Regions from separate parts of the Bradyrhizobium sp. F1.13.3 genome, predicted to be linked through region 1. Evidence: predicted binding sites of a transcription regulator. Region 1 holds the regulator's gene; each other region holds the start of a gene.

Region 1 (3,272 bases):
TGCAGTGGTTCTGATCTCTAAGTCCTTATGTACCGGCGTAAACGTTCGGGCGTTCTAGTCACGCCCGGCGAGCCTTAAGGGATTCTGGCGGCACGGGTTTTTGAAGGCTTAGGCATTCGCTGCGAGGCCCCAGGATGGCTGGCGCGCAGCGAGGGAAAGGGTGCAATGACGGTTTTGACCTGGTCCGATGATCGCGTCGAGCAGCTGAAAAAGCTCTGGGAGGCCGGACTTTCGGCCAGCCAGATCGCGGCGGAGCTCGGCAATGTGACCCGCAATGCCGTGATCGGCAAAGTGCACAGGCTCGGCCTTTCGGGCCGCGCCAAGAGCCCGTCATCGGCAGCGCCCCGGCCGCGCAAGGCGCGCCCCGCGCAGCACATGATGCGGGTGAGCCGCCCGATCTCGCGCGGCAACACCGCGCTGGCGCAGGCCTTCGAGGTCGAGGCTGAGCCGGATCCGGTCACCTACGACAACGTGGTGCCGATGAGCCAGAGGCTGTCGCTGCTGGAATTGAACGAGGCGACCTGCCACTGGCCGGTCGGCGATCCCTCGAGCCCGGACTTCTTCTTCTGCGGTGGCCGGGCGCTGTCCGGCCTGCCCTATTGCGCCCAGCACTCGCGCGTTGCCTACCAGCCGGCGTCCGATCGGCGCCGCGCACCGGTGAAGCCGGGTCCGCGGTAAGTCAGTTTCGATTTCAGGATCGAGCCGTGACGCGATGACGGCTCAAAAATAATGAATGTCGTCCCGGCGAAGGCCGGGACCCATACTCCGAGCACGTAGTTGTTGTGCGAAAGGGTAACTCCGAGTCTTCGCCAAACCGCGCCCTGTGGTTATGGATCCCGGCCTTCGCCGGGACGACATCGGAGATTGTGGCGGCAGCGCTAGATCACCTGCCAACATCACACCGCAAAATCTCCTACACCTGCTCCGCCTTGGCAAACCGATCATCCAGCGCGTAGCCGGCGCCGCGGACGGTGCGGATCGGGTCCTGCTCGCGGCCGAGGTTGAGCAGCTTGCGCAGGCGGCCGATATGTACGTCGACGGTCCGCTCGTCGATATAGATGTCGCGGCCCCAGACGCTGTCGAGCAATTGCTCGCGCGAGAACACCCGGCCCGGATGCTCCAGGAAGAACTCCAGCAGGCGATATTCGGTCGGACCGAGATCGATCGGCCGACCCGAGCGCGCCACGCGGCGCTTGTCGCGGTCGAGCTCAATGTCGCCAAAAGCAAGTACGGTGGCGAGCCGCTCGGGGCTCGCGCGCCGCAGCAGGCCTTTCACGCGCGCCAGCAGCTCCGGCACCGAGAACGGCTTGACGATGTAATCGTCGGCGCCGGTCGCAAGACCCCGCACCCGCTCGCTCTCCTCGCCGCGCGCGGTGAGCATGATGATCGGGAGCTGCTTGGTCTCGGGACGGGTGCGAAGCCGCCGGCACAATTCGATGCCTGACAGGCCCGGCAGCATCCAGTCGAGCACGATCAGATCGGGGATGTGCTCCTTGAGGCGGGTGTCGGCGTCGTCGCCGCGCATCACCGTCTCGACGTCATAGCCATCGCCTTCGAGGTTGTAGCGGAGAAGCTCGGTCAGAGCTTCCTCGTCCTCAACCACCATAATGCGTGCGCCCATCGGGTCGTCGCTCCTTAAGTCTTCAGGTGTTCGGTACCGTGTTGGCGAAGGTCGTCATGTCGCCCTTCGGCCGCTTGTCGGTGATCGCCTGGCCCTCGATCATGTAGAACACGGTCTCGGCGATGTTGGTGGCGTGGTCGCCGATCCGCTCGATGTTCTTGGCGCAGAACATCAGGTGAATACAGAACGAGATATTGCGCGGATCCTCCATCATGTAGGTGAGGAGCTCGCGGAACAGCGAGGTGCAGATGGCGTCGACCTCCTCGTCGCCCTTCCACACCGCCATCGCCGCCGGGAGATCATGCGCGGCATAGGCGTCCAGCACCGACTTGACCTGCTGCTGCACGAGGTCGGTCATGTGCTCGAGGCCGCGGAACAGCTTGAGCGGATGGAAGTCCGTCTCCAGCGCGGCGACGCGCTTGCCCATGTTCTTGGCGAGGTCGCCGATGCGCTCGAGATCGGTCGCGACGCGCATGGCGCCGACGATCTCGCGCAAATCGACCGCCATCGGCTGACGGCGGGCGATGGTGAGCACCGCACGCTCCTCGATGCGCTTCTGCAGCGCGTCCAGCTCGGTGTCGATGGCGACGACACGCTGGCCGAGCGGGACGTCGCGGCGGATCAGCGCGTCGACGGACTCGACGATCATGCGCTCGGCGATGCCACCCATCTCGGCGACCAGGCGGGTGAGTTCCTGGAGGTCGGTATCGAAGGCCTTTGCGGTATGTTCAGAACCCATGTCGCGTCTCCTAGCCGAACCGGCCGGTGATGTAATCCTGCGTGCGCCGGTCGGTCGGCGACGTGAAGATCTTGCTGGTGTCGTCGAACTCGATCAGCTCGCCGAGATACATGAAGGCGGTCTTGTCGGAGACGCGCGCCGCCTGCTGCATGTTGTGAGTGACGATCGCGATCGTGTAATCCTCGGATAGCTCCTGGATCAGCTCCTCGACCTTGGCGGTCGAGATCGGGTCGAGCGCCGAGCAGGGTTCGTCGAACAAGATCACCTCGGGCCTCACCGCGACGGTGCGGGCGATGCAGAGGCGCTGCTGCTGGCCGCCGGAGAGCGACAGGCCGGAGGCGTTGAGCTTGTCCTTGACCTCGTTCCACAGCGCGCCGCCGCGCAGCGCCTTTTCGACGCGGCCGTCCATCTCGGACTTCGAGATCTTCTCATAGAGACGGATGCCGAACGCGATGTTCTCGTAGATCGTCATCGGGAACGGCGTCGGCTTCTGGAACACCATACCGACGCGGGCGCGCAGCAAATTGAGGTCCAGCTTGCCGTCCAGGATGTTGGTCTGATCGAGCATGAGCTGACCGGTGGCGCGCTGGCCGGGATAGAGGTCGTACATCCGGTTGAAGATGCGCAGCAGGGTCGACTTGCCGCAGCCCGACGGACCGATGAACGCCGTGACGCGGTTGGCGCCGAGCGTCAGGTTGATGTTCTTCAGCGCGTGGTGCTCGCCGTAATAGAAATTCAGGTTGCGTACGGTCACCTTGGGCGGCGCCTCCGGCAGCACCGGCGCGTGGGGCAGCCCACCGGCCGCGCTCATCGATACGGAAAGATCACTCATTTTGCGGTCCTCTCGGCGCCAAGGATGCGCGCGCCAATATTAAGGGCAAGAACGGTCAGGGTGATGAGCAGCGCCCCGCT
Region 2 (3,272 bases), on a different contig from region 1:
GATCTTGACCTTGGTGCCGACGCCATCGGTCGCGGCCACTAGGATGGGGTCCTTGAAGCCGGCGGCCTTGAGGTCAAACAGGCCGCCAAAACCGCCGATTTCGGCGTCGGCGCCAGCACGCGCGGTGGCGCGCACCATCGGTTTGATCAGGTCGACCAGGCGGTTGCCCGCGTCGATATCGACGCCTGAATCGGCGTAAGTGAGGCCGTTTTTGCGGTCGGTCATGCCCGATTTCCAGTGGGTTTGCGGCTGGTTACGTCGAATTCCGGGGACACGCAATGGCTCGCATGGCGCGCCTCCGTATACTATGTAGAGATATCAACCGGTTCAGCCTCCAAAGGGCCGAATTCGAGGTCAGGCCGGGTGCCGGGAAGCGCCGTGTGAGTATACCGAACATCATTACTTTGGGCCGCATCATGCTGGTCCCGATCATCGTCTGGGCCATCGTGTCGAGCCAAATGGAGGTGGCGTTCGCCGTCTTCCTGATCGCCGGTATCAGCGACGCGGTCGACGGCTTCCTTGCCAAGCGCTTCAACATGACCAGCGAGCTCGGCGCCCTGCTCGACCCGCTCGCCGACAAGGCGCTGCTGGTCTCGATCTACATGGCCTTGGGCATCTGGGGCGCGATTCCGCGCTGGATCGTCATCTTGGTGGTCTCGCGCGATATCATGATCGTCGCTGCCGTGATCATATCTTGGCTGTTCGACCGCCCTGTGGAGATGAAGCCCTCGAAGGTATCCAAGCTCAACACTGTGGCCCAGGTGGCATTCGCGGCGCTGGTGCTGGCCGCCCTCGCCTTCGGCTTCAAAGCCGGTCCTTATGATATCATCCTGATGGGCCTCGTCACGGTCTTCACGCTTTCCTCCGTGTCGCTCTATCTCGTCGAGTGGTTGCGGCACATGAGCACGATCGAGGCCAAATGAGTTGGGAAGCGGCCCCGCAAAAGGCCAACTCCCGCTCGATGAAGTCGCATCTCTTGAAACGAAGCCGGCCCGCCGGCACGGAGCAAAGCAAGCGTGCCAGGCCGCGTTCATCCCCGACAATTGGCGTTTTCGCTTCCGCACGCGGAGAGCCTGAGCCGGGACAATTTCCTCGAAGGCCCCGTCAATGCCGCCGGTCTTGCCCTCATCGACGCCTGGCCGGAATGGCCGAACCGGATCATGTGGCTGGCCGGCCCGGAAGGAAGCGGCAAGAGCCATCTCGCCGCGATCTGGGCCGAGGCCTCAGGCGCCCGCTCGACCACGGCGAATGGGCTGACCGCCGAAGCCGTCCCGGCTGCGCTCGCCACCGGCGCGCTGGTGGTCGAGGATACCAAGGCCGGGGAATTCGACGAGCGCGCCCTGTTCCATCTGATGAATCTGGCCCGCGAGGACGGCGCCTACGTCCTCTTCACCGGACGCGAGGTGCCCGCATCTCTCCAGATCGAGCTCCCCGACCTGCGCTCGCGGCTCCGCGCCGTCCCCGTTATCTCGCTGCTGCCGCCTGACGACCAGCTCTTCCGCGGCCTGATCGTCAAATTCTGCGCCGACCGCCAGCTCGCGGTGGACGAGAGCGTGGTCAGCTACCTCGCCACGCGCCTGGAGCGGTCCTCGGCCGCCGCCCGACGGGCCGTGGACCTGCTGGACAGCGAGGCCCTGCGCCTCGGCCGCCCCGTCACCCGGGCCTTGGCCGCCGAGCTGCTCCGGGATGTCTGACAAGGCGGCTTGACGCGGCCGGACGGCGGAACATCAATGTCATCGAAACGTCATCGCTCTAACACATGCTCCCGCGGGTTTTGCGCGTAAGTCGCAAATTGGGGCGAACTGGATGGACCGACTTCTGATGGATTCTGCGCAAGCTGTTGAAGTTAAAGAAAAAGCCCCGGAAGCCGAGGGCCCGCCTGCGATCGCATCGAACCCCGAGCGGTTCATCAATCGCGAGCTCTCCTGGCTGCACTTCAACCGCCGCGTCCTGGAGGAATCGGTCAATCCCAGCCACCCCATGCTGGAGCGGGTGCGATTCCTGTCGATTTCGGCGAATAACCTCGACGAGTTCTTCATGGTCCGCGTTGCCGGCATCAAGGCCCAGGTCCGCGAGGGCATTGCCGAGCGCAGCCCCGACGGCCTGACGCCATCCGAGCAGCTCGCGCTCATCAACCGAACCGTCTCGCAGCTTGCCTCGGACCAACAGGCAATCTGGCGCGACCTGCGCGGCACGCTCGCCGACGAGGGCATCGTGCTGGTCGAGGGCAAGGAGGTCACCAAGGCGGAACGAACCTGGGTTGAGGACTACTTCCTCAGTAACGTGTTCCCGCTGCTGACCCCGCTCGCGATCGACCCCGCCCACCCCTTCCCGTTCATTCCGAGCCTCGGCTTCACCATCGCGCTCCAGCTCACGCGCGCCGCCGACGGCAAGCAGATGAACGCGCTGATCCGCATGCCCGGCAAGATCGACCGCTTCATCCGTCTGCCGGCTGACGGCAAGGTCGTCCGGCTGATCTCGCTGGAGCAGGCCACTGCGCTGTTCATCAACCGCCTATTCCCCGGCTACAATCTGCACGGCCAGGGCGCCTTCCGTGTGATCCGCGACTCCGAACTCGAAATCGAGGAAGAGGCCGAGGATCTCGTCCGCCTGTTCGAGACCGCGCTGAAGCGCCGCCGCCGCGGCTCGGTGATCCGGCTCGAGATCGACGCCAAGATGCCGGAGCAGCTGCGCAACTTCGTGCAGCACGCGCTGTCGACCGCCGACGACGAGGTATTCCTGGTCGACGGCGTGCTCGCCATGAACGAGCTCTCGCAGCTCACCCGCCTCGACCGGCCCGATCTGGAATTCACCCCTTATGTACCGCGCCATCCCGAGCGCGTGCGCGAGCAAGGCGGCGACATCTTCGCCGCGATCCGGCAGAAGGATCTCGTCGTCCATCACCCCTACGAATCCTTCGACGTCGTGGTGCAGTTTCTCCAGCAGGCGACGCGCGACCCCGACGTCGTCGCCATCAAGCAGACGCTCTACCGCACCTCCAGCAACTCGCCGATCGTGCGCGCGCTCGTGGAAGCCGCCGAAGCCGGCAAATCGGTCACCGCGCTGATTGAGCTGAAGGCGCGCTTCGACGAAGAGGCCAACATCCGCTGGGCACGCGACCTCGAACGCGCCGGCGTGCAGGTCGTCTACGGCTTCCTCGAATTGAAGACGCACGCGAAACTCTCGATGGTGGTGCGGCGCGAGGGCGGAAGCCTCACGACCTACGTCCACACCGGCACCGGCAACTACCACCCGGTGACCGCGCGCATCTA
Region 3 (3,272 bases), on a different contig from region 1:
CCATGGCCGGCAGCATCATCCTGCTCGGGCTCGCCCTCAAATCGCTCCCGATTGGAACCGCTTATGCAGTCTGGACCGGAATCGGCGCAGTCGGTACCGCGACGCTCGGCATCATCCTGTTCGGCGAGCCGGCCACCGCGTTTCGCCTCGCCAGCATCGGACTGATCGTCGCCGGGATTGTCGGACTGAAGCTGGTTACCTGACGAAGATCTTGACCGCCCACCAGCTCAGCGCGGCGACGATGGCCGAGGCCGGCATCGTGATCACCCAGGCATAGACGATCGAGCTGGCGACGTTCCAGCGCACCGCCGAGAGGCGGCGAGCAGCGCCGACACCGACGATGGCGCCGGTAATGGTGTGGGTGGTCGAGACGGGAACACCGAGGAAGGTCGCCATGAACAGGGTCGCGGCACCGCCGGTCTCGGCGCAAAATCCCTGCATCGGGGTCAGCTTTGTGATGCGCAGGCCCATGGTCCGAACGATGCGCCAGCCGCCCATCAGCGTTCCCATCGCCATCGCGGCCTGGCAGGAGAGCACCACCCAGAAGGGGACGAAGAATTCGCCGCCGAGCTGGCCCTGCGAATAGAGCAGCACGGCGATGATGCCCATGGTCTTCTGCGCGTCGTTGCCGCCATGGCCGAGCGAATAGAGCGAAGCGGAGGCGAATTGCAGGATGCGGAAGGCGCGATCCACGGCAAAGGGCGTGGAGCGCACCGAGGCCCAGGAGACGATCGCAACCAGCACCATCGCGAGCAGGAAGCCGACCAGCGGAGACAACACGATGGCGATCACCGTCTTGGACAATCCGCTCCAGACCGCCGCCGAAAGCCCGGCCTTGGCTACGCCTGCACCAAACAAGCCACCGATCAATGCATGAGACGAGGACGATGGGATGCCGAGTGCCCATGTCACGAGGTTCCAGACGATGGCGCCGACGAGCGCGGCGAAGATCACCTGAGCATCTACGATCGCGGGATCGATGATGCCGGTGCCGATGGTCTGGGCGACGTGGAGCCCGAACACCAAGAAGGCGACGAAATTGAAGAACGCGGCCCAGAACACCGCGTATTGCGGCCGCAACACGCGGGTCGAGACGATGGTCGCGATCGAATTGGCGGCGTCGTGCAGGCCGTTCAGGAAGTCGAACAGCAGCGCGACGGCGATCAATCCGACCAGGACGGGAAGACCCAACGCAACATCCACGGCGTGGCCCTGCCCTATACTTGCTCGATGACGATGCTGTTGATCTCGTTGGCGACGTCGTCGAAGCGGTCGGCGACTTTCTCGAGGTGGTCGTAGATCTCTGCGCCGACGATGAAATCCATCGCGTTGCCGTCGCGATGCTTGAGGAACAGTTCCTTCAGCCCGATATCATGGAGGTCGTCGACGCGGCCTTCCAGCTTGCCCAGCTCTTCCGTGATCGCGGTCAGCATCGCCACGTTCTGACCGATCTTCTGCATCAGCGGCAGCGCACGGCCGACCAGATTGGCGCATTCGATCAGGAGCCCGCCGATCTCCCGCATCGGCGGCTCGAAGCTGCGGACTTCGAACAGCATCACGGCCTTGGCGGTCTGCTGCATCTGGTCGATGGCGTCGTCCATCGAGGTGATCAGGTTCTTGATGTCACCACGGTCGAACGGGGTGATGAAGGTGCGGCGCACCGCCGTCAGCACCTCACGGGTGATGTTGTCGGCATCGTTCTCGAACTGGTTGACGCGCTGGCAATAGACCGGCGTCTCCTCGCCCCCGTTGAGCATGCTCTGGAGCGCGATCGAGCCCTGGATCACGGTCTGGGCGTGGCGGTCGAACAGGTCGAAGAACCGTTCTTCCTTGGGCAGGAAAGCGCGAAACAATCGCATCATGGGGGAGAGACTACCGGTTGGATGATGGCCTGGCCCAAGCGGGCCGTCATGAAACTGTCATAGACCATTTTCGATCCACGCGCGTGCCACCTCACGCCCGTGGAGCCGGATCATCCACCGCTTTCGCACGTCAACACATCTTCCAATATATCAATGACTTACAGCGACCGCCGGAAGTAATGCGCGATTTCGCCGATGACGCCGCGGCGGAAGGTGAGCACGCAGATCACGAAGATCGAGCCCTGAATCACGGTCACCCATTGGCCGAACCCCGCCAGATATTGCTGCATGGCGATGATCACGAAGGCGCCGACCACGGGACCGAACACGGTTCCGAGTCCGCCGACAAGCGTCATCAGCACGACTTCGCCCGACATCGACCAGTGCACGTCGGTGAGCGAGGCATTCTGCGCCACGAAGACTTTCAGCGCACCGGCAAAGCCGGCCAGCGTGCCCGACAGGACGAAAGCCAGGAACTTGTACTGATCGGTCCGGTAACCGAGCGAGATCGCGCGCGGCTCGTTTTCGCGGATCGCCTTCAGGACTTCGCCGAACGGCGAGTTGATGATGCGGAAGATCAGCAGGAAGCCGGCGAGGAAGCCGACCAGAACCACGTAGTAGAGCACGGTCGGCTTGGTCAGATCGAACAGGCCAAACATGCGTCCCTGCGGGATGCCCTGGATGCCGTCTTCGCCATGGGTGAACGGCGCCTGGAGGTAGATGAAGTACAATAGCTGCGACAGCGCCAGCGTGATCATCGAGAAATAGATGCCCTGGCGGCGGATCGAGATATAGCCCGTGATGAGCGAGAGCACGAACGCACCGGCGACGCCGACGAGGATGCCGAGCTCCGGCGGCAGCGCCCAGACCTTCAGCGCATGCGCGCTGCAATAGCCGGCCGTCCCCAGGAACATCGCATGGCCGAAGGACAGCAAGCCGCCATAGCCGATCAGCAGGTTGAAGGCGCAGGCGAGCAGCGCGAAGCAGAGCGCCTGCATCACGAAGAACGGGTAGACTCCGGTGAATGGCACCGAAGCCAGCAGCAGCGCCATCACCACGAACACGATCATCTCGTCGCGGATCGAGCGCGGGGTTACCGGCAGCGTGTCGTCCGTCAAGGCTGTCATATCAGGCCGCCCTTCCCGTCAATCCCGTTGGCTTCACCAAGAGCACCAGCACCATGAGCACGAACACGACGGTGTTAGAGGCCTCGGGGTAGAAATATTTGGTCAGGCCCTCGATCACACCGAGCGCGAAGCCGGTGATGATGGAGCCCATGATCGAGCCCATGCCGCCGATCACCACCACCGCGAACACCACGATGATGAGGTCGGCGCCCATCAGCGGCCGCACCTGGTTGATCGGCGCCGACAGCACGCCGGCGAGCGCGGCAAGGCCGACACCGAGGCC

The links. The regulator PhoB, encoded in region 1, activates phosphate uptake and scavenging genes when phosphate is short. The targets are predictions, from matches to a motif close to TGTCATNNANCTGTCAT.
Region 2: the regulator PhoB is predicted to act here: its motif matches at 1,732-1,748, upstream of ABIB66_RS13500 (RNA degradosome polyphosphate kinase).
Region 3: the regulator PhoB is predicted to act here: its motif matches at 1,907-1,923, upstream of ABIB66_RS13130 (DUF47 domain-containing protein).

Annotation. Positions count from the first base shown of each region.
Region 1 covers NZ_JBEPRI010000002.1:315,093-318,364, forward strand. Annotated here, with positions in the region: gene ABIB66_RS06370 (GcrA family cell cycle regulator) at 166-678, shown strand; gene phoB (phosphate regulon transcriptional regulator PhoB) at 914-1,621, opposite strand; gene phoU (phosphate signaling complex protein PhoU) at 1,644-2,360, opposite strand; gene pstB (phosphate ABC transporter ATP-binding protein PstB) at 2,371-3,192, opposite strand; gene pstA (phosphate ABC transporter permease PstA) at 3,189-3,272, opposite strand, start outside.
Region 2 covers NZ_JBEPRI010000004.1:248,355-251,626, reverse strand. Annotated here, with positions in the region: gene purM (phosphoribosylformylglycinamidine cyclo-ligase) at 1-225, opposite strand, end outside; gene ABIB66_RS13510 (CDP-alcohol phosphatidyltransferase family protein) at 381-923, shown strand; gene ABIB66_RS13505 (P-loop NTPase family protein) at 1,017-1,694, shown strand; gene ABIB66_RS13500 (RNA degradosome polyphosphate kinase) at 1,822-3,272, shown strand, end outside.
Region 3 covers NZ_JBEPRI010000004.1:168,486-171,757, reverse strand. Annotated here, with positions in the region: gene sugE (quaternary ammonium compound efflux SMR transporter SugE) at 1-203, shown strand, start outside; gene ABIB66_RS13135 (inorganic phosphate transporter) at 196-1,203, opposite strand; gene ABIB66_RS13130 (DUF47 domain-containing protein) at 1,218-1,862, opposite strand; gene ABIB66_RS13125 (branched-chain amino acid ABC transporter permease) at 2,021-2,989, opposite strand; gene ABIB66_RS13120 (branched-chain amino acid ABC transporter permease) at 2,991-3,272, opposite strand, start outside.